DNA from 3 places in the Vibrio sp. ED004 genome. Region 2 is predicted to be linked to each of the others. Evidence: predicted binding sites of a transcription regulator. Region 2 holds the regulator's gene; each other region holds the start of a gene.
What was found. The regulator PurR, encoded in region 2, represses purine synthesis genes. The targets are predictions, from matches to a motif close to TNANGNAAACGTTTNCNTNA.

Region 1: purL (phosphoribosylformylglycinamidine synthase) is a predicted target of PurR. The motif match lies at 2,576-2,595, and genes of this name have one in related genera.
Region 3: folD (bifunctional methylenetetrahydrofolate dehydrogenase/methenyltetrahydrofolate cyclohydrolase FolD) is a predicted target of PurR. The motif match lies at 4,082-4,101, and genes of this name have one in related genera.

What each region holds. Positions count from the first base shown of each region.
Region 1 is NZ_CP066149.1:2,591,626-2,597,787, forward strand. Features, by position in the region: gene tadA (tRNA adenosine(34) deaminase TadA) at 1-373, shown strand, start outside; gene ITG10_RS26310 (hypothetical protein) at 436-567, opposite strand; gene mltF (membrane-bound lytic murein transglycosylase MltF) at 872-2,440, opposite strand; gene purL (phosphoribosylformylglycinamidine synthase) at 2,770-6,162, shown strand, end outside.
Region 2 is NZ_CP066149.1:414,171-420,332, reverse strand. Features, by position in the region: gene ITG10_RS01760 (TVP38/TMEM64 family protein) at 1-520, opposite strand, end outside; gene ITG10_RS01755 (TfoX/Sxy family DNA transformation protein) at 653-1,243, opposite strand; cyclic di-GMP riboswitch class I at 1,371-1,456, opposite strand; gene purR (HTH-type transcriptional repressor PurR) at 1,627-2,631, opposite strand; gene torD (molecular chaperone TorD) at 2,946-3,593, opposite strand; gene torR (two-component system response regulator TorR) at 3,880-4,593, shown strand; gene elyC (envelope biogenesis factor ElyC) at 4,795-5,643, opposite strand; gene cmoM (tRNA uridine 5-oxyacetic acid(34) methyltransferase CmoM) at 5,759-6,162, shown strand, end outside.
Region 3 is NZ_CP066149.1:717,077-723,238, reverse strand. Features, by position in the region: gene ITG10_RS03005 (NupC/NupG family nucleoside CNT transporter) at 1-1,016, shown strand, start outside; gene ITG10_RS03000 (sodium:proton antiporter) at 1,201-3,015, shown strand; gene folD (bifunctional methylenetetrahydrofolate dehydrogenase/methenyltetrahydrofolate cyclohydrolase FolD) at 3,146-4,003, opposite strand; tRNA gene ITG10_RS02990 (tRNA-Arg) at 4,215-4,291, shown strand; gene ITG10_RS02985 (WYL domain-containing protein) at 5,088-5,582, opposite strand; gene ITG10_RS02980 (hypothetical protein) at 5,610-5,945, opposite strand.

The DNA.
Region 1 (6,162 bases), 1.7 Mb from region 2:
GCGTAAAGCGGGGCAAGCTCTGGAAAATTACCGACTGCTCGATACCACCTTATACGTCACGCTAGAGCCGTGCCCTATGTGTGCCGGTGCTTTGTTACACAGCCGAGTAAAACGCATTGTCTTTGGTGCACCTGACTTAAAAGCGGGTGCGGCGGGTACTGTCTTGAACTTGTTTGAAAGCCAAGCCTCGTACCACTATGCCGATGTTGAACACGGCCTATTAGAAGAAGAGTGTCGTGAGCAGCTGCAGGCGTTTTTCAAGCGCCGTAGAAAAGAGATCAAAGAGAAGCGAAAGCAAGAGCGTCTGTTGGAAGAGCAGCGTCTAGAAGCTGATAAGGTAAGTAGCGATAATAAGGTCAGTAATAAGAAATAGCTGCGAGCTTTAGGCACTCTCAACTCCAAGAGTGCCCGCGCCAAGTGACTTGGTTATCGTATTTACTCAGCAATCATCTGCATGAACGCACGGTTGCGCCAAATGATCTTCTTCTTGTTATTTGAAAGCATACGCTTACGACGGTTTGCAGCAACGGTCTTATCAAGGCGCTTCGATTTCAGTTTCTTCATCATTTCAATGATTTCCTATTTGTCGTCTGACTTTGTAGTTTGGACTAACGATTTAATTATAGTGTTATTCGTTTATTTGGCGCTGTCGCGCGCTTGGCTTACCCAGAAGAGCAGTTCTAGCTAAAACCCAGCCCCCAAGTGCAACAGAGCGTAATTTTGATTATGGTGTGCCGTTATAAAGTTCGATTGTTACTGCAATATGACACATCGATTTTCACGACCTTTTGTCGAGCTTCTTATTCTTTTACGCAGTTATAAAAAGCACAATAAAAAAGAGCAATGCTTAATGGCATTGCTCTTTTAGTCTCTACTGCGAAGGTTCTGAACTGCTTACTGTCGATTCAGCAGCGCTAATGCTTGATTCAGCACCAGAAGTCTCTAGAGGTGGGATGACGATCAACCCTTCAAGACTCTCTTCTTGTTCCTTATTACGCTTATTTACATGGCCGATGATGCTTTGGTAATAACGGCGAATGTTTTCAACGTAATTTCTAGCTTCATCACCACGGGCATAGCCGTAGCGAGTTTGGCTGTAGTACTTCTTCTGTCGTAACAGCGGCAGTCTGTCTTTCACATCGCCCCAAGCATCGGGATCGCCACCTTGTGCCTTCGTGAGGCGACGAGCGTCCATCATGTGCCCGTAACCGACATTGTATGAAGCTAGGGCAAACCAGATCTTTTCGTGTTGAGTGATTGAATCTGGCACTCGATTCACGATGCGACGTAGGTATTCAACACCACCTTGTACCGACTGTTTCGGGTCGAGACGGTTGGTCACACCAACGCTTTTCGCAGTAGGTAGTGTCAGCATCATCATGCCACGTACACCCGTTGGCGAGCGCGCAACAGGGTTCCAGTGTGACTCTTGGTATGCCAATGCAGCAATCAAGCGCCAATCAAATTCTTGTGAGTACTTCTGAAACAGCGGTGACCATTTTGGTAACTTACTGTCCAGTGCGCGGATAAAGGCACGAGTATCAACGTAGTCAAAGGTGCCGATATGACCGATGTATTTCTCTTCCAGTGAAGCCAGTTCACCAGATTGTTTTAGGTTACCGAAGAACTCAATCAGCAAAGCATACAGGCTTTCATCTTCCGATCTATTTAGGTACCAAGAGATAGGTTGGTCTTCTGTCAACTCAAATGCCAAGGCAACGTCTGGATACAAACGCTGCGCCAGTGATAGCTCGATAGAGTCAGCCACTGTGAATAAACGTTCGCCTGTTGATACTTCTTTTAGCAGGTCATTGATGTCTGCATTGCCAACCGCATCGTAGATGAAGTCATCGTGCGTTTTTTGCAGCAGTTTAAGTGTTGGTTCAAAGTGTGAGTCTTTCACCACTACCAAAGAGGGCGATAGTGTGTCACTTGATACCGCAGCTTCTGATTCAGCTTGTGCTTTTACAAACTCAGCCTGACGCTCATTCTCAAAATTGATCAATTGCTCAAGGTTTCTTGGGCGCCATTGTCCCTTTTTGTACACGACCTGTTGGCTTACATAGTAATAAGCAGGCGCGGCGCGATAAGCGCGTGTCAGTTTGTTGTTTTGCGTTAAGCCAGTTGCGATAAGGTCGATTTCGCCTTTCTTCAACGCAGGGAATAGGCCAGATAGACGGTAAGCGGGTTTAACCTCAAGCTTTACACCAAGCTCCTGCGCAAACTCACGAGCTAACTCGTAATCCAAGCCTGCTGGGCCATCAGGACCAATATAATAAGAGAGTTGGTTGTTAAGGGTGCCGACACGAAGAACGCCGCGATCTCGTATCTGCTCAAGGACACTTTTAGGTTCAGATTCAATCTGGCATCCCGCGAGCCCAACCAGAGCGATAACGAGCAGAATGAATTTAGACGAAAAGATGAGCGTAAATTTAGGCATCAAAATGAAATCTCGAAAAGTGGAAGCCCCTTTATACCAAACCCCGCAAGGCTGGCAAAGCAGGTTTAATTAAACAGATGTAAAAGTGGTGATAAATGCAGCAAAAATACCATTTACGCAGAAACATAAAAAAAATAACGCAAACGGTTGCTTTTGGTGTTACGTCACAAAAAGAAATGCTTTATAATGCGCTCGCATTGAAGAGGTGGAATCGGCATAGGTTTGGCAACCTTCGGGAATAGCTTCGAAGAAAACAGTTAGGTTGTTCCTATAACCCACTGAATTTATTCCAATACTACCTTAATCAACTGCATAAGAGACCTAAGCACATGAGAATTTTGCGTGGCTCCCCAGCTCTATCTGAGTTTCGTGTTAACAAGCTTTTAGAGCTTTGTCGTGAATTAAGCTTACCTGTAACAGGTATTTACGCTGAGTTTGCCCACTTTGCTGATTTAACGGCAGACCTAGATGAGTCTGAAGTTGAGAAGCTAGAAAAGCTACTGACTTACGGTCCAACGATTGAAGAGCATGAACCTGAAGGTTTATTGCTGCTTGCAACGCCACGCCCGGGCACTATCTCGCCTTGGTCTTCAAAATCAACAGATATCGCACATAACTGTGGACTGGCTAAAGTGTCACGTTTAGAGCGCGGTACTGCTTTCTACATTGAAACGTCTTCTGAACTTTCTGAGCTTCAACTTGTTGAGCTGAAAGCAATTCTGCACGACCGTATGATGGAAGTGGTTTTCACTGACTTCGAATCAGCGGCGGCACTATTTAGAGTTGCTGAGCCTGCTCCTTATGCGGAAGTTGACCTATTAACTGGTGGACGTAAAGCGCTTGAAGAAGCAAACGTAACCCTAGGTCTAGCACTTGCAGAAGATGAGATTGATTACCTTCTTGAAAGCTTTACTGAGAAGCTAGGTCGTAACCCGACTGACATCGAGCTAATGATGTTTGCACAAGCGAACTCAGAGCACTGTCGTCACAAGATCTTTAACGCTGATTGGACTATCGATGGCGTTAAGCAAGAAAAATCATTGTTCAAGATGATTAAGAACACTTTTGAAACGACACCAGAGCACGTTCTGTCTGCTTATAAAGATAACGCAGCAGTAATGACAGGTTCTGAAGTAGGTCGTTTCTTCCCAGATCCAGAAACTCGCCAATACAACTACCATCAAGAGAAAACACACATCTTGATGAAAGTTGAAACGCACAACCACCCAACGGCAATCTCTCCGTGGCCGGGCGCATCTACAGGTTCAGGCGGTGAAATCCGTGATGAAGGCGCAACAGGTATTGGTGGCAAACCGAAAGCTGGTCTTGTGGCATTTTCTGTCTCTAACCTTAAGATCCCGAACTTCGTTCAACCTTGGGAAACCGACTTTGGTAAGCCGAGCCGTATCGTTACTGCTCTGGATATCATGCTTGAAGGTCCTCTTGGTGGCGCGGCATTCAACAACGAATTTGGTCGTCCAAACCTACTAGGTTACTTCCGTACTTACGAAGAGAAAGTTAACTCTCACGCAGGTGAAGAAGTACGTGGTTACCACAAGCCAATCATGCTAGCTGGTGGTCTTGGTAACATCCGTGATGAGCACGTTCAGAAGAAAGAGATCCCAGTAGGTGCAAGCCTAATCGTTCTTGGTGGTCCTGCGATGAACATCGGCCTTGGTGGCGGTGCGGCATCTTCGATGGATTCTGGTTCTTCTTCTGAAGATCTAGATTTCGCTTCTGTACAACGTGAAAACCCAGAGATGGAACGTCGTTGCCAGGAAGTGATCGACCGTTGTTGGCAGCTAGGTGATGCGAACCCAATCGCATTCATCCACGATGTGGGCGCAGGCGGTATCTCAAACGCACTTCCTGAGCTAGTAGACGATGGCGAGCGTGGCGGTATCTTCAACCTACGCGACGTGCCAAACGATGAGCCAGGCATGAGCCCACTTGAGATCTGGTGTAACGAATCTCAAGAACGTTACGTAATGGCCGTTGCTGATGAAGACATGGCAACGTTCGACGCAATTTGTAAGCGTGAACGTGCACCTTACGCAGTGGTTGGTAAAGCAACGGAAGAGCGTGAGCTTAAGCTTGAAGATTCACACTTCGACAACACGCCAATCGACATGCCAATGGACATCCTTTTAGGTAAAACACCTAAGATGCACCGTGACGCGAAAACGCTCAAAGCAAATAACCCAGCGATTGACCGTTCTGGTATCGAAATGAACGAAGCGGTTGACCGTGTTCTTCGTCTACCAACCGTCGCTGAGAAAACATTCCTTATCACTATCGGTGACCGCTCGGTAACTGGCCTTGTGGCTCGTGACCAAATGGTTGGTCCATGGCAGGTTCCTGTTGCTAACTGTGCTGTAACTGCGGCAAGTTACGACTCTTACCACGGTGAGGCTATGTCTCTTGGTGAGCGTACGCCAGTAGCACTACTAGACTTCGGTGCATCGGCTCGTCTAGCGGTTGGTGAAGCAATCACAAACATCGCAGCGACGAACATCGGCGATATCAAACACATTAAGCTGTCGGCTAACTGGATGTCTCCAGCGGGTCACCCAGGTGAAGATGCAGGTCTTTACGAAGCGGTGAAAGCAGTCGGTGAAGAGCTGTGTCCAGCACTGGGTCTAACTATCCCAGTGGGTAAAGACTCAATGTCTATGAAGACGAAGTGGGAAGAGAACGGCGAGCAGAAAGAAGTAACGTCTCCGCTATCTCTTGTTATCACTGCGTTTGCTCGTGTTGAAGATGTTCGTAAGACGATTACGCCTCAGCTTCGCACTGACAAGGGTGACACATCACTAGTTCTTATCGACCTAGGTAACGGCAAAAACCGTCTAGGTGCAACGGCACTAGCGCAAGTTTACAAGCAGCTTGGTGATAAGCCAGCTGACGTAGACAACGCAGCACAACTGAAAGGTTTCTACGAAGGCGTTCAAGCACTGGTTGCTAACGACCAAGTTGTGGCTTACCACGATAAAGGCGATGGCGGTCTATTTGTTACTCTAGCTGAAATGGCATTCGCAGGTCACTGTGGTGTTAATGCAAACATTGAAGCTCTTTTAGCTGCATCAGAGAACAGCGAAGACACACTAGCAGCACTATTCAACGAAGAGTTAGGTGCGGTAATCCAAGTTCGTAATGACGACCTAGACGCAGTTCTTTCTACTCTTGCAGCAAACGGTCTAGAAGCGTGTTCACACGTAATTGGTTCTGTTGAAGCATCGGATGAGCTAGTGATTAAGTCTGGCGAGTCTGTAGTGATTGAACGTAACCGTACTGAGCTACGTACTATCTGGGCTGAGACAACGCATAAGATGCAAGGTCTACGTGATAACCCAGCATGTGCTGACCAAGAGCACGAAGCGAAGAAAGACAACTCAGACCCAGGTCTGAACGTGAAACTAAGCTTCGACGTAAACGAAGACATCGCAGCACCGTTCATCAACACAGGTGCTAAGCCTAAGATGGCAATTCTACGTGAGCAGGGTGTTAACTCTCACGTTGAAATGGCAGCAGCATTCGACCGTGCAGGCTTCGAAGCAACTGATATTCACATGAGCGACATCCTAACGGGTCAAGCAGTACTAGAAGAGTACAACGGCCTTGTAGCTTGTGGTGGCTTCTCTTACGGTGATGTATTAGGTGCAGGTGAAGGTTGGGCTAAGTCGGTTCTGTTTAACGATTCGACTCGTGACCAGTTTGAAAAC
Region 2 (6,162 bases):
TACCAGGTAGCATGCCTATTTGGCTCGTAATGTAGTAACGAGAAACTGACATTGGGGTTAACCCCATCAGTAGATTGATAAGGAAAAATGGGAATACAGGAATCAGGCGAAGCGAGAATAAGTAAAATGCCCCGTCTTTTTCTACGCCCTTGTTAATTGTCGCTAATTTGTCACCAAATTTGGTTTGGATCCAATCACGTAACAGGTAACGGCTACTCAGGAAGGCGAGGGTCGCACCAATAGCGCTTGCGAAAGATACCAGCAGTAAACTGTTCCAGAAGCCAAACAGTGCTGCCCCTAAGAGCGTGACGACTGCAGCGCCAGGAATTGAGAAAGCAGTGATCATTACGTACGCGATAAAATAGATAGCAGCGGCGGCAATAAAGTTGCTGTCAATGTAGTCATTCAAAACGGCTTGTTGGGCCTTGGCGTTTTCAAGCGTTAGGTACTGGCCAAAATTGACGCCTAACAAGATGATGGTTACGACTAACACAATACCCAATATCATTTTCTTACTCATTGATACTTCCTCTAATTTTCAATGCATACCATTAGTATAGATAGACAGGCAAAGCATAGATTAACTTTCAGCAGATATAAAAAAAGCCGCAGAAATGCGGCTTAGTTATATAGATAGTTTGAACTGACAAAGTTAATTGACGCGATTGATAAGCTCTTCACGACGCTGCTGCGGTATAACAGACCAATGTGTTCCATTGATCGCACCTTCTAGCGCCCACAGTAATTCAATACTGACAGAGGACGCATGCGATTCCTTGATGGCGTTAAAGGCGTTTACAGAGCCAGATTCATATAAACGTTCAACGGAATCGATTCCTGCTTTTTTCAACATACGCTCAGTAGCGAGTCGAAGATTCGGCAGATCTTTGAGTCGAGTTGGCTTAGCAGAAGACTGTTCAGCTTTTTCTTCTTTAGCGAAACCCAGAGACGTCGTTGCGAGTTCCAAGATCTTCTCTTGGTCTTGCCACAGGCCTTCAGGTAAAGCGAAATATTTAGTAACGACAGGGAAACCACGTTTTTTGTAGACGTACGGTTGAAACCCTTGTTGTTCGAATTGCTTCGTTGTGCATTTGTCTGCCCGTATATGCAACTGGTCATTAACAACCAGAGCAAACATAGTGTCATCAGCAAAAAGACCGAATCCACCAAACATTGAGCGTGACTTAATTTTTCCTAGGGGCTCAAATAACTTCATTGAGTCCTTTAGTATCGGTTTATCCATGTTATTTATCTCGGTGTATTTGAACTACGCCACCAAATAAGCAGGTCCGAGAGATTAGCAAAATGTTGCAATTAAATTGTCAATAGGCTGTAAATTACTAAATTGTCAGTAGTTACTGCATTTTGCCATCGGTAACCCCGCTACCATACCAACGAGTGGTTTAGGCCGGAAGCTTTGCGTCCCACTTTTTCAAGTGGTTTGCCCTGTGCGTGACTGATTGAATAGAATAAAGTTTTTGTTGAATGAGGCTCACACTTGTTATTTCAAAATGTGATATTGCTTCAATTAATGATCTTTCTGTTGTGCATATAGGTTCATTATAGTTGTTGATAAAAAAAGCGCACCCAAAGGTGCGCTTAATGAAATAAAACTCGTTTTATCAATTAATTTAACGTTTTAACTGTACTTCGTTCAACAATCTCAGGGTGCATTTCGAAGACTCGTTTCTCGTGATCTTTGTCTTTTATACGTTCTAATAAAATCTCGAATGCATTTTTACCAACACGACGTTTAGGTTGGTGAACCGTTGTTAACGGTGGAGAGAAGTACTCAGCCAGTTCGATGTTGTCGTAACCGATCACTGAGATATCTTCAGGGATACGGATGCCTTTTTCTTGCAGTCGGCTCATTAAGCCCAGCGCCATTGTATCGTTGAAACAGAATACCGCTGTTGGGCGATCTTTCATTTCTACGATTTGCTCTGCAGCAAGAACAGCAGTATCACACTCGAAGTTACCTTCAATGATCATGTTGTCATCAGCAGTAATCTTAGCTTCGTTGAGTGCGCGTTTGTAACCTGCGATACGTTCTACACAGGCCGCTTTGTCTAAGTGGCCACTTAAACAAGCAATCTTAGAGTGACCGCGCTCAATAAGGTATTTGGTTGCTAGGTAGCCACCTTCTTCAGAGTTATCGATGATCTTGTCAGCTTGAGAACTCTCTGGGCCCCAGTCCATAATCACTTTAGGGATGTCAGCGTGACGATCTAACATCTCTCTTAGTTCTTCAGTTAGGTCTGAACACATAACTAAGATGCCATCTACACGTTTCTCTGCAAGCATTCGAATGTAGTCACGTTGCTTCTCATAGATACCACCCGTGTTACACAGAATCAAAGTGTAACCTTGACGGTAGCAGTAACTCTCAACACCATCGATAACTTCAGAGAAGAATAGGTTGGTTGATTGAGTAACAAGCATGCCGATAGTGCGTGTTGTATTGCACTTCAAACTACGAGCAACCGCGCTTGGTGCATAGTTCAGTTCATCTACGGCTTTGTTTACTTTTTCTTGAGTCGCTTCTGCAACAAAACGTGTTTTGTTGATTACGTGAGAAACGGTTGTTGTTGATACGCCGGCTAAGCGAGCGACATCTTTTATAGTGGCCATGGTTTTATCCTATTAGAAGCTACTTTCCCAAAGTACGGAATGAAGTAGCCGTTAAGCTACCTAACTAAGAGCTTAAATTTGTAGGGCTCTTTGGGTACTAAAGTGCTAAAAAACAAAAAACCGCTATGAGCGGCTTGTCTTAACACCGAAATGCTCTGAACTTTAATAAGCATAGCATTTCGTGAATGTTTCATATTTTATCGTTTGCGGTCACAATTTTAGACTGACTAGAAATTACTCGCAATAAAATTCACCCAGAAATCCGGGTGAATTGTCACATTCTACTGAATTTATTTACTTAGTCGCCCAATAAGCTATTCACCAGCTAAATATTGAGTGTCCAACTGACAGAATGCGAGTAGCAGAGATGAGACTGAAGCGTAGAAACCGAATTCATCAACGTCATGACATTTAACGTTGAATTTTGGTACCCAAGTTAGGAGTTGTTGCTCGATAAAATGCTGTTGAACAGCAAAAGACTTCTCTAGCTCTTCTTCAAGATCTGTTTCGTTAGAACGAATGATCAAGTTACCAAGGAAGTCGAGTTCGATAGCAATGTGGTCTGCTGGCTCTTTCAGGTCTTGGTTAACCACTAAATTGTGTTTAGCCATGATCTCTTCCATCTCTTTTGCAGGCTTATCGTTTAATAGGCCAGTCTCACCGATGTACATAGAAGCGTATGGAAGGGCACCATGTTTATCTGTCTTTAAGAAAAGGTCACAAAAGTCAGCAGACAGTTCCAGTTGAGCATCTTCACGTATTTGAAGACGGTTTAGTGCGTCAACTAAGCTATCAATCGCTGGCTTTAGTGTTTCATTTTCACCTAAACCAGTTAGGAAAGAACGAATCTCAACAGAGTGGTAGTGATCGAGTTCTTCTTGAGTGAGCTCTTTGGCGAATAAGCTTGATAGCCACCAGTAGATTTCTGCTCTTTGCTCGTTGAACGCTTTCGTATCTTTCATTTCTTGGATCCTGATTTAGTCTTGCGGCGTTTGTATACTCAATATCGTCAAGTGATTTGGGATATAAACACCAAGGCTGAATAACAAGGTTATTTGCGAAACGCAAAGTTACTCGTTAGTAGTAATGCCTATATTGAATTGCGATGGGCGATAAATAGCAAGGTTTAAGATTGTCTTGTATCAAAAAAGATTCATCTTTCTGGCTTTTATCTTCTGTAACACTAGAATTGTTACTAGTTATGAATAGAATAGTTACTGAAACTATTAAATAAGAAAAGTGGTGTAGATGAGCTATCACGTATTAGTCGTAGAAGATGATGTGGTAACCCGCAGTAAACTGGTTGGATATTTCCAGAACGAAGGTTACACAGTGAGCGAAGCAGAAAGCGGCGCTCAAATGAGAAACGTGTTAGATGAAAACAACGTTGACCTCATTATGCTGGACATCAACTTACCAGGCGAAGATGGATTGATGCTAACTCGCGAATTACGCAGTCAATCAGACATTGGAATTATTTTAGTTACTGGACGCACGGATAGCATCGACAAAATCGTTGGCCTTGAAATGGGCGCGGACGATTACGTTACTAAACCTTTCGAACTTCGCGAGTTATTGGTTCGAGTTAAAAACCTACTTTGGCGTATTTCTGCCGCTCGTAAAACGGCAGCAGGCGCAGTAGAAGAAACATCAGACGAGTCTGTGGTTCGTTTCGGTGAGTGGACATTTGATATCCCTCGTCGTGCGCTAAGCAAAAACGGCGAGCCAGTGAAGCTGACTAAAGCTGAATATGAATTGTTGGTGGCTTTGTCTTCTTACCCTAACCAAGTATTAAGTCGCGAACGTATTCTGAATATGATCAGTCACCGAGTGGACGCACCGAATGACCGTACGATCGATGTACTGATTCGTCGTATGCGTGCCAAAATGGAATTCGACCCTAAGAACCCACAAATCTTTGTGACGGTTCACGGTGAAGGTTACATGTTTGCTGGTGACTAATGTTCTGCGTGAACTTCTAGTTAGCAACGACATATGAACGAAAAAGCCGAGATATCATTGATGTCTCGGCTTTTTTATTGCTTAGTTGTTGTCGTTATCGAACTGACAGCCTACTAGTTGTTTTACGATTCTGCCTGCCAATAAGCCGATTGAAATAATAGGCTGAGTTAAACATAAGCAGAGAGAAGCATCAGGTTGAGTCTACTGCGCTGCAGAAACTTCACCGTCTTCCTCAATCAAGCTCGAAGGCTCAGGAACAACAATTGGCTCCTCCGAAAGATCGTTACTGGTGTCTAGCCAGTCACGCAGGCTTTGCCAAACCAATCCCATGGTCTCGTGCCAGTAACGCTCTGTCTGTTCTAGATAGATCGCTTTAGGCATGTACTTATTCCAAGGCTCAACAATACCTTCTTGTGCAAGGTAGTTGGTTGGTGCTGGTAATGGTTTCATGCCAGCAGCGTGGAATTCATTCAGCGCACGAGTCATGTGGCTCGCAGATGTCACCAATACCATCTTTTTGTTTTTAACAAACGCGGCAGCTTGGCGAGCTTCTTCCCAAGTGTCTTTTGCTGTCTCAAGCAAAATGATATCGGGTTTTGCAACGCCAAGGGCTAGGGCAACCTTAGCCATCATTCTTGCGTTACTCACTTCAGTGCCCGCGCCGTAGCCTGACAAGATAAGCTTGGCACCAGGGTAAAGACGTAGAATACGAATCCCTTCACTCAAACGCATCAAACCAGTGCGGCTAAGTTCTGATGTTGGTGGGATTTGGTCGTCAACGACATGACCACTTCCAAGCACCATCACGTAATCGACGGTGTCGTCGACAGGTAAAAAAGCGGTGTGTTGCCTTTCCATTGGCATTAAAAGTTGGCTAGAAACTGGCTGGAAAGCGATTAGGAAAATACCACAGAGGGCTGAAAGGGTAATTAGGCAACCAGTCTTCCTTTTGGTAGTAAACATCACTAGGGCTAAGCCCAGAAAAGCGAGAATTAACATTGCTGGCAGTGGCATCAATAGTGAAGACACTACTTTTTTCAGCTCAAACATATCCGAATAGTCCGAAAAAACATCACTTAGTAGTAAAAAGAGACATCGCCTCTTTATTCCTGAAATTCCTGTGACAGAATAGCAGGCACGATAGGACATAATAACTCAAGTAGCCGTGACTGAAGACCGTAATTTCGACGATATTGCCCACAAATTTGCAAAAAATATTTACGGCTCTGACAAAGGAGAGATCCGTCAGATCATCGTATGGGAAGATTTAGAACAAGCTTTGAGCAAATTTGAGCATTCAGACACACCGTTGCATGTGCTTGATGCCGGAGGTGGTCTTGCACAGATGTCGCAGAAAATCGCCGCGCTTGGACATAAGGTTTCTTTGTGCGATCTCTCTTCTGAGATGCTTAAGCTTGCCGAAGAAAGTATCAACGAAGCGGGTTTGTTAGATCAGTATCGATTTATCCATTCTCCAGTGCAAAAAGTGTCAGAACATCTCGATGAGAAAGTCGATGTTGTGATGTTTCATGCCGTAATGGAATGGCTGGCTGACCCGAGAGAGGCGCT
Region 3 (6,162 bases), 300 kb from region 2:
GCTTGATCAACTACGGTCAAGAAGGGATTAACTTCCTATTTGGTGGCCTTACGAATAACGGTTTCGTTTTCGCGATTAACGTTCTGGGCATCATTATCTTTTTCTCTGCACTGATCTCTGGTTTGTACCACATCGGCTTTATGCCAAAGGTGATCAACCTTATCGGTGGCGCGCTGCAGAAGTTCTTGGGCACAGGCCGTGCAGAATCATTGTCTGCAACAGCGAACATCTTCGTTGGCATGATTGAAGCACCATTGGTGGTTAAACCTTACTTGAAGCACATGACGGATTCGCAACTGTTCGCTGTGATGGTGTGTGGTTTGGCTTCTGTTGCTGGTGGTACGCTAGTGGGTTATGCATCGCTAGGTGTTGACCTGAACTACTTGATCGCTGCGGCATTCATGTCTGCACCTGCTGGTCTATTAATGGCTAAGATCTTAGTACCAGGTAGCGCAGATGACGCTCAAGAAAATATTGAGTCTGATGTTGAGATTCCACGAGCAACAAACGTAGTTGAGGCAATGGCAGATGGGGCTATGTCTGGACTTCGTATTGCTGTTGCGGTGGGTGCGACACTTCTAGCCTTTATCAGTGTGATTGCAATGCTGAATGGCTTATTAGGTATTGTTGGTGGCTGGTTTGGCGTAAACCTAAGCTTCGAACTTATCCTAGGTTATGTGTTCGCACCCGTTGCATGGCTGATCGGTGTGCCATGGTCTGAGGCTGTGGTTGCAGGCTCACTGATCGGTAACAAGATTGTCGTGAACGAGTTTGTGGCTTTCATCCAGCTAATGGATGCTAAAGAAGCGCTAAGTGAACACTCACAAGCGATCGTGACTTTTGCTCTATGTGGTTTTGCTAACATCTCAACAATGGCGATTCTAATTGGTGGCTTGGGCAGCTTGGTACCAGAGCGTCGTTCTTTCATCTCACAATACGGCTTTAAAGCAATTTGTGCAGGTGTGTTTGCTAACCTAATGAGTGCAGCGATTGCTGGTGTGGTGCTTTCTCTGTAGCTAGATGATAAGTACCGAGTGGATGAGTTAGTCACTTTATTTCCCTTATAGTAAAGTGACTGATTAATCACAATAATATTCGGTTAGCACGAAAAAGAGAGCCTATAGTTTAATGACGTAGGCTTTCTTGTTTCAGCAAATAGGTTTGTATCACAGGGTGTGGTACAAATTTTTAGGGGCACAAATGGATTTGTCGATTACTTCTTCTTTGGCGTTAATTGGACTCTTGTCTTTAGCTTGTCAGCTGCTCGGCTGGCGTTTGCGTCTTCCCGCGATTCTCCCTCTTCTCATTGTTGGCCTGCTGTTAGGTCCCGGTTTAAATGTCCTTAATCCCGATGTTATTTTCGGTGATGTTCTATTCCCGCTGATTTCATTAGGTGTCGCCATCATTCTGTTTGAAGGCGCATTGACTCTGAACTTTAAGGAAATTAGAGGCCACGGTCGAATGGTGACTCACCTCGTGAGTTTCGGCATGTTGATTACATGGGCGTGCATTGTTGTTGGTGCTTACTACTTTGTTAACTTTAGTTGGCCATTAGCGGCGCTATTCGGTGCCTTGGTGGTGGTGACTGGACCGACAGTGATTGTCCCTATGCTTCGCAGTATTCAGCCTAAGTCTTCTCTAGGCAGTATCTTGCGATGGGAGGGGATAGTGATTGATCCCATTGGCGCTCTTTTTGCTGTTCTGGTTTATGAATACATAGTCTCTTCTGCCGACCCTACAGGGCATGTACTTTCAGCTCTGGGGCTAACCTTAGCCATTGGTTTAGGCTTAGGGATCATCGGTGGCCATTTGATTGCCAAGATGCTGCAAGGGCACTGGGTGCCTCACTATTTACGTAATGTGGCGGTGCTGACGCTAATGTTGGCGGCATTCTCTTTTTCTAATGACTTGAGTGAAGAGTCGGGTTTGCTAACCGTGACCATCATGGGGATCTGGCTTGCCAATGTGAAGGGCTTGGATATCGAAGACATCATCGAATTCAAAGAAACCCTGACCGTGTTACTCATTTCTGCGTTGTTTATTCTGTTAGCCAGTCGACTCGATTCGGGGGCTTTCCTTTCGATAGGTTGGGGCGGTATTGGGTTGCTAGCGGTGGTTATGTTGGTGGCTCGCCCGTTAAGCGTGTGGATCAGCGGGATCGGTACGGATCTTAATTCGGCGGATAAATGGTTTTTGAGTTGGATGGCACCTCGCGGGATCGTAGCTGCCGCGGTTTCTTCTCTGTTTGCGATAAAACTGCAAGAGAAGCAATTGATTGAAGGCGCTGATCTGCTCGTGCCCATGGTGTTCTTAGTCATTATCGGCACGGTTGTTATTCAGAGTTTAACCGCAAGCTGGTGGGCGAGAAGGTTAGGTGTGACTCAAGAGAAAGCACAAGGGGTTATCTTCTTTGGCGCAACTCACTTCGCAAGACAGTTTGCCAAGGTGCTAGCGACTCACAACATCAATAGTGTGCTTGCCGATACTAACTGGGAGAGTATTCGTTTGGCGAGGATGGATAATTTGAATGTCTACTTTGGTAACCCCGCTTCAAGCCACGCGGAAAATAATCTGGAATTGGACGGGATAGGGCGTGCGATGATCGTCTCGCCTTATCGTCAAACCAACCCACTAGTCAGCATGCACTACCAAGATGAGTTTGGCGCAAATAAGGTGTTTGAGCTTGAATCGTCAGAGACTAAGCATGAAAGGCATCAAGTGAGCCGCGATGGTAATCGAAGTTTGTTTTCGGAAGGGATTACCTACTCCAAGCTCAACTCGTTAATGGCTCAAGGCAGTCAAATTAAGAGCACAGGTTTAACCGAGGCATTTGATCTGAATGAGTTTAATACTCTGTACCCGAAAGCGATTCTACTGGGTGTGATTACTAACGGTGACTTTCGCTTAATTACACAAGGTTCTGAACTGGAAAAACTGATATCAACGGAATGCGAGATTATCAGTTTGTTGCCACCATCAGACCAGACAGAAAAAGTTGAGACTCCAGACAAATAGCGAGTCCTCTTTATCAAAAGCGATTAGTTTTGTATCTAAAACGAATCGCTTGATATCAAAAAAAGCCGCAACGTTCTTCACGTTGCGGCTTTCTATTTATACTGTCATTCGCAGATTTGTCGTTCGCAGATTACTTAGAGTGAAATTGCTCACAAGCGATCATGGTGTTTTCGATTAGGCTCGCCACCGTCATTGGACCAACACCACCTGGTACTGGCGTGATGAAGCTTGCGCTCTCTTTCGCTACGTCGTATTCAACGTCGCCCACTAACTTGCCAGATTCTAAACGGTTGATACCAACATCGACCACAACGGCACCTTTCTTAATCCAAGCACCCGGAATGAAGTTAGGCTTACCAACAGCAACCACAACAACGTCTGCTTGACGTACGTGGCCTTCAAGGTCTTTGGTGAAACGGTGACACGTCGTTGTTGTACAACCCGCTAGAAGCAATTCTAGGGTCATTGGACGGCCTACGATGTTTGATGCGCCAACAACAACCGCGTGCTTACCACGTAAGTCGATGTTGTAACGGTCAAGCAGCGTGATGATACCTTTTGGCGTACAAGAGCGAAGCTTAGGCATACGCTGAGCCAAACGGCCTACATTGTATGGGTGGAAGCCATCAACGTCTTTCTCTGGCGTGATGCGCTCAAGAACGTGAGTGCTATCAATTCCTGCTGGTAGAGGCAGTTGAACCAGAATACCGTCAATCTCTGGGTCTTGGTTCAGTTGGTCTACTAATGTTAACAGTTCATCTTCTGTCGCAGTGGCTGGCAAATCGTAAGATTTAGATACGAAGCCAACTTCTTCACACGCTTTACGCTTACTTCCAACGTAAACCTGAGAAGCAGGGTCTTCACCCACTAAAACAACCGCTAGGCCCGGAGCGCGTAATCCAGCTTCAGTACGAGCTTTTACACGTGCAGCAACTTCAGAGCGAACCGTTTGAGAAATTAGCTTTCCATCAATATTTTGAGCAGTCATGAATTTCCTTAGTATTGATATTCAAGTTAGTGGCTGATGTTTTTGGCGCATTATTCCAGAAAATCTTTTTGATTACCATCAAGCAAACGTTTGCTTTGGTCTATTTTCCAACACTTATATGTTTGTTGCCCTTTTTTTACTCACTTAGATCAGAATGTTACATAAAGCCGTTGCTTTACTGATTCGAATTCGTATAATTCGTTCCTGTAGCGCGCCCTTAGCTCAGCTGGATAGAGCACGTCCCTTCTAAGGATGTGGTCGAAGGTTCGAATCCTTCAGGGCGTGCCATTATTTACGGGGCGTAGCAGGTTAGTACTTGCTACGCCCTTTTTCGTTTTTGTCATTTGTGGTCAAGTATATGGTCAAGTAACGATGAACCTGCAGGCTACGACCTGATACGGCATGAAACACACCCAAAGTTAGAGTGTCACCTACTCTATATCAAATACCGTCTCAAGGCTTTCCTATCTTCTCCCTTTGCCTCGATATATTTTTTAAGTTCTACTAATGTACCCCGCATTCGCAATCATTTAAGTCAATCCGACTCAAGTTATCGATCATTACACATGCATGGTGTATATATTTATTATAGATAACTACATGTTTATTAAAAGATTTTATGTTGACTGTTTGTTTTTTGTACTGTATGTTTATTTCAAATAGCGAAACATAGCCAGTATTTGATACAGATCCATCCTGGAGTCGGTATCAGTAGGTTATGAGAGGTAAAATATGAATGAGCAAACTACTCACGATTGAAGATATTATTTGCACCTTTGATATTAGTCGAACTACCTTTTGGAGAATGAGGCAGGATGACACGTTCCCAAAACCGATCATGGTTTCAAAACGCTCTCCTCGTTGGAGTGAGCAAGAGATCCATAAGTGGTATTACGTCAGTAGGTAAATGATAAAGGATACTTTGCGTTGCTTTTGTGGATAGCAAGGACGCTAGCTTGTAATCGGTATTCAGAGTATAGGGGCAAGTCTCAGATATTTACTTCTCTACTAGCGAGCTCACTCCAATCGCATACCTATATATTATAAAGCGTTAGCTCTCTATTTTTGTGCCCCTAGTCTGTTATTACAGAAGCCAGCGCTTGATGTTTGCTGAGTTCGCTAGTGCTAGGTGGTATTTCTTAGGAGTCGAAGATAGTTTCTTATTATCCACGCAAACATCTAAGCGTTTGAGCAAATACTTAATCAGTGCTCGTCGGCAACTAATTGTGAGTGGAGAATCATGCATTCCATAGTCGACTTTCACAATGTGTTGTTGTGCAGGTGACAAATGTGGATTTGGAATGATTTCAATTGCTTCTTCTGTTGTCCAATCTTCATCGTCTTCGATGTTAATATCTGATTCATTGAGCAGTTCAGGCTCCCCTCTAAATCGGCTTAACACGAAATCTAAGAACATTGCTCTTTCTTCACAATATGCTCTTACATGCCAACGGAACCCATCAAATACGATGGTGTGTGGAACGATATTTCGACCTCGCCCCTCAGGGTTATCCATTGAAACATACTCAATATCAACTCTCCGCCTTTCTCGTGCTGCTTGTAGAAGTCTACGAACGATTATTGGGGCTATCTGCCTATCTGGGACTTAAAGGACAATAGAGTCAGCAAAGCCAAGACCTTTTAAATCAAAGCCGTCTACATGGTCACTGTTGTATTTGTGCAGTAGCGACAAATACTCGTTAGGAGTGCCTTTTGTAAACTTTGGCGCAAAATGATCAGTAAGACGGTAGCCTTTAATACTACGATCATGAACAAGTGGTGGAGAAGAGAAGTGCTCCTGATAAGCTTTGATGTCTCTAGAGGCTTGCTGTCGCTTAATGTTGAAAGAGTTACATAGGTGATTAGTCGTAACGCGACCCTCCCATAATGCGACAACCTCGATTAATTTGAAGCGTAGTAACTGATCCCACTTTATTGTCATAACAATTATCTAATGCCTGAAAATGATACATGTTGATGTGTACAGAATATACGTACATTTTTAACATGGGTATAGTACACACTCACCAGTTAAAATTGCGGAGTGTTACGTAAAGCAATGTAAGCCAAATCATACTTTTCTAATACTAAACACAATATTTGTTTGTAAAGCGAGTAAGATAAACAATTTGCATATGGTGGTGCTGATTCATCCAGTC